One region of the Margalitia sp. FSL K6-0131 genome, then DNA from elsewhere that is predicted to be linked to it. Evidence: riboswitches for the same ligand, from Rfam matches in the RefSeq annotation. Region 1 holds a riboswitch; the other holds the start of a gene.
The links. Region 1 has a riboswitch for cobalamin ahead of NSQ59_RS12065 (ribonucleoside-diphosphate reductase subunit alpha). Riboswitches for the same ligand answer to the same signal wherever they lie in the genome.
Positions count from the first base shown of each region.

Region 1 (4,274 bases):
CGTGATAAATTTTTTTCGTCTTCAATGAGTAAAATTTTCTTCATCTATTTCACCTACTAAAACTTCAAGTATTTACTTAAGTTTACTGTAAACAATTCGTTCATGACAAATTCATAGGTTATTTTCCCCAAAAAAAGAAATACTTCCTCCAAAACTAATCGGCGGAAGATTCTTTCCATAAAGGACGTTTTGCTAAAATCATGGATCATTATTTAATATTTGTCTTAGAAGAAATGAAGTTAATAAATGCATGAACAATTTCAATTGACTGAAAGGCAACTAGTGACACTGCTGTCAAACTAAAGAATACGATTGGGATAAAACGTACCCACATTTTATTCGCCTCCTTTATTGTTCAACCTTTACTTTATCAACTTATCATGAGAATAAGATTAAAATTTTATAAATTCTGGATAAAAATAAAAGCTGAAGCGCCTTGCTTATCGGCGTATGGATTTCGTAGTCGCTCACCTCGAGATAAAGGAAACACAGTAAGGTAGTTCACGAACAAATGAAAATAGCACTTCCATTTTCAACTGATGTTGACTTATCGTAGAGAGGAGTCGGAAATATCCACTAGCCGATAGGCGCTGATGCTAGACATAAAAAAACACCGGCTATTTTGCAAGCCGGATTTAAAGAAGGAACTTTATAATGAGTAAAATAATAAGGGGAGTCGAACCGACTCAACGATGATTTTACGAAAACTTTCCTATATTTTCATGAAAGGAAGATTAGAAAATCATGAGAAAATGAAATTTCCACCTAACTTTTAACGGAATGGATATCCGTTTCACCGATTAAATGATGAGATTTTAAAATATTGATTACTTCATCTGTTGCAATATTAATATTATCGCTAACCACTTTTTCCGATTTGCTAATATAGATGTCTTCTTTATGAAGATACTGCGGGTCATAATAGTCTCTCATTAAAAGTTCTACCAACTTCATAAAATTATTTTCTTCCAACGCTTTAAAGATTATGTGGCACCATTCGGATGACTTCATTCTTTTTCTTACATATTGTAACGCCGAACGAACATTTTCTTTAAATTCTTGGTTGTTTTTATTTGGCTGAACATATTCCGCATAAATTCTTTGGATTCTTGCTTCCTCGGAACCTGAAACATAAATATGCAAAGCATTATCCCTTAAAGCAAGTAAAGAATCAGGCTGCACAGCATGTCCAATTCTTTTGCTTTCCCCTTCCATTATTACGTAATGGGAATTCTGTAAGGAAAGCAGCTCTTCAAATAATAGACCGTCAAATGTTTTTTGATTATGGGGTTTTCTGCCATCAATGGCACCAAATAGAGATCCCTTATGGTTGGCCATTTGTTCGAGATCCAGAACGGGAAACCCGAGCTTTTTTAAATTTTGTAATATTTGTGTTTTCCCTGTTCCGGTCATACCATGTAAAATTACTGCTTTACCTGGAAGTAAATCTGGAATCAATTCTAAAGATTTTTTTCGATATGCACGATAACCGCCTTTTAATCTATAGACATGAAGTCCTGAAAAAGTAGCAAATTGTGCAACGGATCCACTGCGCATACCACCTCTCCAGCAATAGATTAAAGGCTTCTTTCCGGACTCTTCTATTTCCTTAATTTTCTTCATTAAATGCGGTATCTTTGGAGCAACAACCTCCATCGCCCTCCATTTTGCCGCATTTGCACCAACCTGTTTATATAAGGTCCCAATTTCTGCTCGTTCTTCATTTGAAAAGATGGGAATATTAATAGAATGGGGAATAGCACTCTCGGAAAATTCTAATGGTGAGCGAACATCCATTGTTACATATTTATCCTTTTCATCAAGCCACTCTTCTACTGTTATATCTTGTGACATAAATTCATTCCTCCAATACTCTTCCCTTTCATTTTATCATATCCAATTCCTTATTGTGTTTAAACAAGAGTATCAATTTATGGAATTCTTTTGCAAAATGATAGTTGTGAATTTACTTTTGATATGTTAATATAAAACACAATATATGCTAATTAAATTCATTTTCAAAACTATATATTGAAATTAACTTCATGTAAGGGTGTCCATAGATGGACTTAATAGGGAATTCGGTGAGAATCCGAAACTGTCCCCGCAACTGTAAGTGTGAACGAAAAAGGATAGACCACTGCATCCGCTCGATGCGGGAAGGTCCTTTAGTAGGCTGCACACAAGTCAGGAGACCTGCCTTCACATGATAAAGTTTCGATTCCTCGGGGATTGGGGAGATGAAACGATAGTTAAAACGTCTATGACTATGTATGTTCTTTTTTCCTATCGTTTGATCTGCTCATCCTTCGGGCAGATCTTATTTTTTTATAGGGGGAAAATAAATGGGAACTACGATTACAGAGATTGAAAATTGGAACCGTCATATCTTATCCATTCTAGTAGAAAAAGCAGAAGCAGACGAACGTTTCCACCCGGTTTATTCTTTCGCACAAAACTTATTAGAGCAAAAGCCTTGGATATCAGAGGACGAGTGGGTTCAGCAAATTATATTAGATTGCCTATCTCGATTAAATGAGGAAGAAATCTTCTGGACATACGATGCTGCTCACTTTTATATGGAATATCTTTATTACAAGGCAGCGCAAAATAGAGAATATTCCTATAAAGTCAGGTATGGTAATTTTTATGGTTTGTTAGAAACTTTAACAGAAGAAGGCATCTATAACCGCTGCCTGCTAGATTGCTATTCAGTAGACGAAATACATCAATTAGCCAGCAAAATGGATTATCACAAAGACCAACTCTTCACATACATAGGAATACGTACATTGGCAGACCGCTATTTAGCGACTGATCATCATAAAAATGTATTCGAGCTTCCGCAGGAAAGATGGATGATTATTGCTATGCAATTAATGATCAATGAACCGAAAGAAAGCCGTTTAAAGCTTGTGGAAGAAGCCTATTGGGCACTAAGTAATCTTTATATGACGGTTGCAACCCCTACCCTTTCGAATGCAGGAAAAAACTATGGGCAATTATCGAGCTGCTTTATTGATACGGTAGAAGACAGTTTACAAGGAATCTTTGACAGCAACACTGATATTGCCAATCTATCAAAAAACGGCGGTGGAATCGGAGTCTATTTAGGTAAGATACGAAGCCGCGGAAGTGCGATTAAAGGATTTGTCGGAGCATCTTCCGGCGTTCTTCCTTGGATGAAACAATTAAATAATATTGCAGTGAGTGTCGATCAGCTCGGACAAAGAAAAGGTGCCATTTGTGTGTATCTGGATATTTGGCATAAGGATATTTCTTCTTTTCTTGATGCCAAATTGAATAATGGGGATGAACGATATCGCACACATGATTTATTTACTGGTGTATGCCTTCCTGACTTATTTATGGAGCAGGTAGAAATACGCGGTGATTGGTACTTATTCGATCCGCATGAGATAAGACAAGTTATGGGGTATTCTCTTGAGGATTATTACGATGAAACAAGCGGAAGCGGCTCATTCCGTACTAAGTATTGGGAGTGTGTTCAACACGAAACCCTTTCTAAAACTGTCGTTCCAGCAATCGAAATCATGAAAAGTATTATGAAGAGCCAGTTAGAAACTGGCGGACCATTTGTCTTTTATCGGGACGAGGTTAATCGTAAAAATCCAAATAAACATCAAGGAATGATCTATTCAAGTAATCTATGTACAGAAATTATGCAAAATCAAAGTACAACGAATATCATTACTCAATATACACAAGATGGAAAAATCATAATTGAAAAACAGCCTGGTGATTTTGTAGTTTGTAATTTATCTTCTATCAATCTAGGGCTGGCTGTTCCCGCCAATATTTTAGAGAGATTAATTCCGATTCAAGTACGAATGTTGGACAATGTGATTGATTTAAATGACATTCCTGTTTTACAGGCAAAATTAACGAACCAAAAATACCGCGCGATTGGACTTGGAACATTTGGGTGGCATCATTTATTAGCATTGAAAAAAATAAAGTGGGAAAGCGAGGATGCAGTTCAATATGCTGATCGGCTATATGAAAAAATCGCCTTCCTTACTATCCAAGCAAGTATGGAATTAGCGAAAGAAAAAGGCTCCTATCCAGTCTTTAAAGGCTCCGAATGGGATACAGGTGAGTATTTCTTTCGAAAAGGATATTTAGAAAACAACTCTTCTTCCTGTGCTTGGGATAGATTGTACAAGGATATACAGCAATTTGGAATGAGAAACGGCTATTTAATGGCGGTCGCTCCCAATTCATCAACTTCCATTATTGCTGGAAGCACAGCC
Region 1 is NZ_JBBOZS010000001.1:2,472,523-2,476,796, reverse strand. Features, by position in the region: gene NSQ59_RS12080 (response regulator transcription factor) at 1-44, opposite strand, end outside; gene NSQ59_RS12075 (hypothetical protein) at 209-334, opposite strand; gene mnmH (tRNA 2-selenouridine(34) synthase MnmH) at 766-1,854, opposite strand; cobalamin riboswitch at 2,035-2,218, shown strand; gene NSQ59_RS12065 (ribonucleoside-diphosphate reductase subunit alpha) at 2,346-4,274, shown strand, end outside.

Region 2 (4,274 bases), 850 kb from region 1:
GAAGGAATTAGGATGGTCCTTTAATCTTTTGAGCAGATCTTCCTCAAAATGCTCCCTATCCATCATATAAAATAAGTCATTTAAACGTTTAGCAGCGACATTATTATTTTCATCCCATTCCCAAGTATCATATTGACGAACTAGATCAACAAATTCGTCCAATGCAGGGGTCTTTTGAATTTTTTGATGCTCCACGAGAAAATCATAAAACAGTGATGTCGCACAGGTTTTCTTACCAGTCTTATATTCGGGATCGACCATTGCCCATTTGTATTCATTAAAATGCATGGCCGTTACATGGTGGTCAATCATTTGAATCGGATGTCCATTAGAAAACCGCTTTTCAAGCTTTTTTTCCACATGTTCATTGACTGCCAGGTCCGTAATATATGTTTCGGTGTTATTATGATCGGGGTTATCGATAAAATGCTCCACACGTTGATTTAAATTTCGATAGGAACAATAAGAAACATTTGCATCTTCACCAAATGCTAGCTTGGCGACAATTCCGCAGCCTAATCCGTCTAAATCAATATCTGTAAAAAGCTTCATCGAATGCAGGTCTCCTTCATTTTTTTCTACCATAAGGATTATTTTAACCGAGGTGCATATCTTATACTCGCACCTAAAAAATATTTGTAAAACGTCAAAAATATTTCAAAAATTCTAAACAAATAGCTGTCTTTTCGGGTAAAATCTTTATGTATATAATTTTTTAAAAGGAGAATGAAAATGGATAGAATACAATCCTTAACCGTTTTACTAGTTTCAGACATAGAAAAATCAATGGCTTTCTATCAAGATGTTTTAGGATGTGAAGTGAACGATTGGTGGGCTCTTCGGAATGATTCATTGAAACTCGGGTTTAAACTTTTACAAGCAAAAGAAAATCAAATAATATCCCCTAATAGCAGCAATAATGAGGTTATATGGGATGCCTATGCTTACGCGTATGATTTTGCAGCCTTAGATCAATTACATAATGAGTGGAAACAAAAAGGGGCGAAAATTGTTCAAGAACCCGTAGTAACAGAGTTTGATTGGGGAGCATGGAGGGAATTTGCGATTGAGGATCCGGATGGGTATGTTTTGGCGGTAGGGACAGGAAATAAAGAATAAGTTTTTGCACAAAAGGCAACTAGATAGGAGTATGACAAATGACAAAAGAATTCTTTGATATTTTTGATGCAGATATGAATCACATGGGTGTTGCGGAACGAAATGAAGTTCACCAAAAGGGATATTGGCATAAGGCATTTCATTGCTGGTTCTATCAAATCGAAAATGGGGTGCTGAATGTTCTTTTTCAAAAAAGACAGCATGACAAGGATACCCATCCTAATTTACTCGATATAACTGCAGCAGGACATTTGACTGCAGGAGAACGTCCTCACGAGGGCATAAGAGAGGTAGAAGAGGAGCTCGGAATACAAGTACAAATGGATGAACTGGAATCGATTGGGGTTATCTCGGCAAGCTATACTGGTGATACATTTATCGATAATGAATTCTGCTACACTTACTTTTACCATTATAAAGAGCATATGGAAAAAATAATACCTGACCCTGTAGAAGTTGCTGGAATTTATCGAATTCCTTTTCACCAAATGGAAGGTTTATATAATGGTTCACTTAAATCTATTAACATCTCTGGTTTTGAATATAAAAATAACCAATTAACTAGCCTTCGCACAGATGTAGAGCTAAAAGATTTTGTACCTCATCCTTCGAATTATTATAAGGTGATTTTTGATAAGCTTTCTAAAATAAATAAGGTACTATCAACATGAAACTGATAGTACCCTTTTTTTAATTTACAGTTGTTTGATTTGGAGAATTCAACCTGAATGATCATCCGGAAAATAGGAATATTTTTGTGATAATCCGACAAACCCGGTAAAAACCGCCACGCTTGATAAACCGACAATCCATTTTAATCCTTTATTTTTCGCCATTATCCTCACTCCATATGAAATAATATCTGACTCGGTTGATTTTGATTATAGGAGGGAAGATTTAAAATAAAATTAATGGAATAAAATAAATTTCACTATCAGGTCAAATATCGGTAATAACCACAACTTGACATATTCTTACTTATTAAACTATGATAATATCGGTATTAATTTAATAGTGGGAAAACTAGGTTGATTGAATTATTTCAATCATTAAAAGGGAAGTTCGGTGAAAAACCGACGCGGTCCCGCCACTGTAAATGGGAGCTCTTTACAAAGATTATCCACTGTCTTACAAGATGGGAAGGAGTTAAAGAGTGTTGATCATGAGCCAGGAGACCTGCCTATTTTTTGCACCATAAACCTACGTGGATAGGTGGTGCTGAGCTCGAGGAAAATCGAACATTTTCACCTCCTGCGACGCACAACATCTTCACATTAGGAGATGTTTTTTTATTTTTTTCAAGGGGGAAGAGAAATGAAAGGAATGCTTTTCAAAAGAAGTTCTGTCGTGTTGACGGCTATCCTACTTGTGATGCTTCAACTAACGGGATTTTTTACAAATCCGGTATCTGCTGCTGCTTTAAAAAATGCAGCAATGATTTCGGTTGTCGATGAAAATGGTAAAACCGTCCTTCCACATTCTGTGTTGGAAATAAAGGATGGAGAAACAGCTTTCGATGTATTAAAGGAAGCAACTACAAAGAAAAATATTGCATTTGACTATACTACTGATCCTAAGTATGGCGCAAATATTGTACAAATTGGGGATGCAAAGCCTGACTATGCAAAGGACAGTACATATTGGGGCTTTATTATTAACGGCAGCATGGCTCAAGTAGGAGTATCCGGATACAAAGTGAAAAATGGGGATGATTTGCTATTTAAGGTAGTAAGTTACCCGGAGAAAACTATTTCCGCAAAAGTTTCTGCAAAAGATGTAAAAGGTAATGCACTGATACCAGAAACAGATGTAAAGGTCGTGGAAGGTGCCAATGCGTACGATGCATTAATACAAGCTGCTTCACAGAAAAATCTTGCACTAAAGGTTTCGGTAGATTCAAGTTACTTTGAATTTGTTCAAAATATCGGAAATGCGAAACTGAATGAAGGGGATTATTGGAAGACCGCTTTGAATGGAAATCCTCTACAATCATCCCTGTCAACAAACATTTTAAAAAATGGAGATAGTGTTGAATTAACCATTGATAATTATATAACACCGCCGGATTCCAATGGTGATAATGGAAACGGGGGCAATAATTCAGGAACTCCAGATGGAACAAAACAACCAAATGTAACGAAGCAACAGGTTGCAGCTGCAATGAAATCTTCTGCTTCTTATGTATTGAAAAATGGTGGTAATGATGAGTTTGAAATCATCGGACTGCAAAGATCCGGTCAAAAGATTCCTGCCGTTTATTTAAATAATATTAAAAAGACATTGAAAGAAAATGATGGTACATTCCGCAATGTTACCGATTATGAAAGATTAGCAATCGGTGTTACTGCAGCTGGAGGAAATGCTGCTAATATTGATGGTTATAATTTGATTGAAAAAATTTACTCCAATGACCGCATGACAAATCAAGGAACAAATGGGGTTATATATGCATTGCTTGCATTAGATAGCAAGAAATATAAAGTTCCTGCTAATGCAAAATGGTCTAGAGAAAAACTTGTAAACTACTTATTGGATAATCAGCTTAAGTCTGGTGGATGGGCACTTGTTGGCGATAATGCGAGTGTTGACATCACTTCCATGGCATTAGCTGCACTTGCTCCATATAAGAGCAAAGAAAATGTAAAAAATGCTATCGATAATGCAGTAAACTGGCTTTCATCCGTTCAGGATAAAAATGGCGGATTTAGCAGCGATATTAATGGCGGAGATGCAAGTGAAACGACTGCTCAAGTAATCATTGGTTTATCGTCTATCGGTGTTGACCCAACTGATAAAGCATTTACAAAAACAGGCGGAAACCTTGTGCAACATTTAATGTCATTCCATCAAAAGGATGGCGGATTTGCTCACATCGCAGCAGATCATGAATCAAATTTAATTGCAACAACGCAAGGCTTATTAGGATTAACTGCGTATCAGCAATATCTAAATGGAGAGGGCTCCATTTATCAATTTACAGGAAATGATGTGACTGTTCAGCCAGGTAATGATGCAACAAACACAGAAAAGCATCCTTCTGATAACGGTCAGCCATTGCCAAATACAGCAACCAATTATTATAACGTATTATTATTAGGTGTAATCCTTTTCATCATTGGTGCAGCTATTTACTTCTATAATCGTAAACAGAAAGC
Region 2 is NZ_JBBOZS010000001.1:1,617,752-1,622,025, forward strand. Features, by position in the region: gene NSQ59_RS07750 (DHH family phosphoesterase) at 1-552, opposite strand, end outside; gene NSQ59_RS07755 (VOC family protein) at 733-1,119, shown strand; gene NSQ59_RS07760 (NUDIX hydrolase) at 1,158-1,790, shown strand; cobalamin riboswitch at 2,128-2,317, shown strand; gene NSQ59_RS07765 (DUF4430 domain-containing protein) at 2,434-4,274, shown strand, end outside.
Region 2: it holds a riboswitch for cobalamin, as region 1 does, so the genes downstream of both, NSQ59_RS07765 (DUF4430 domain-containing protein) here and NSQ59_RS12065 (ribonucleoside-diphosphate reductase subunit alpha) in region 1, are expected to answer to the same signal.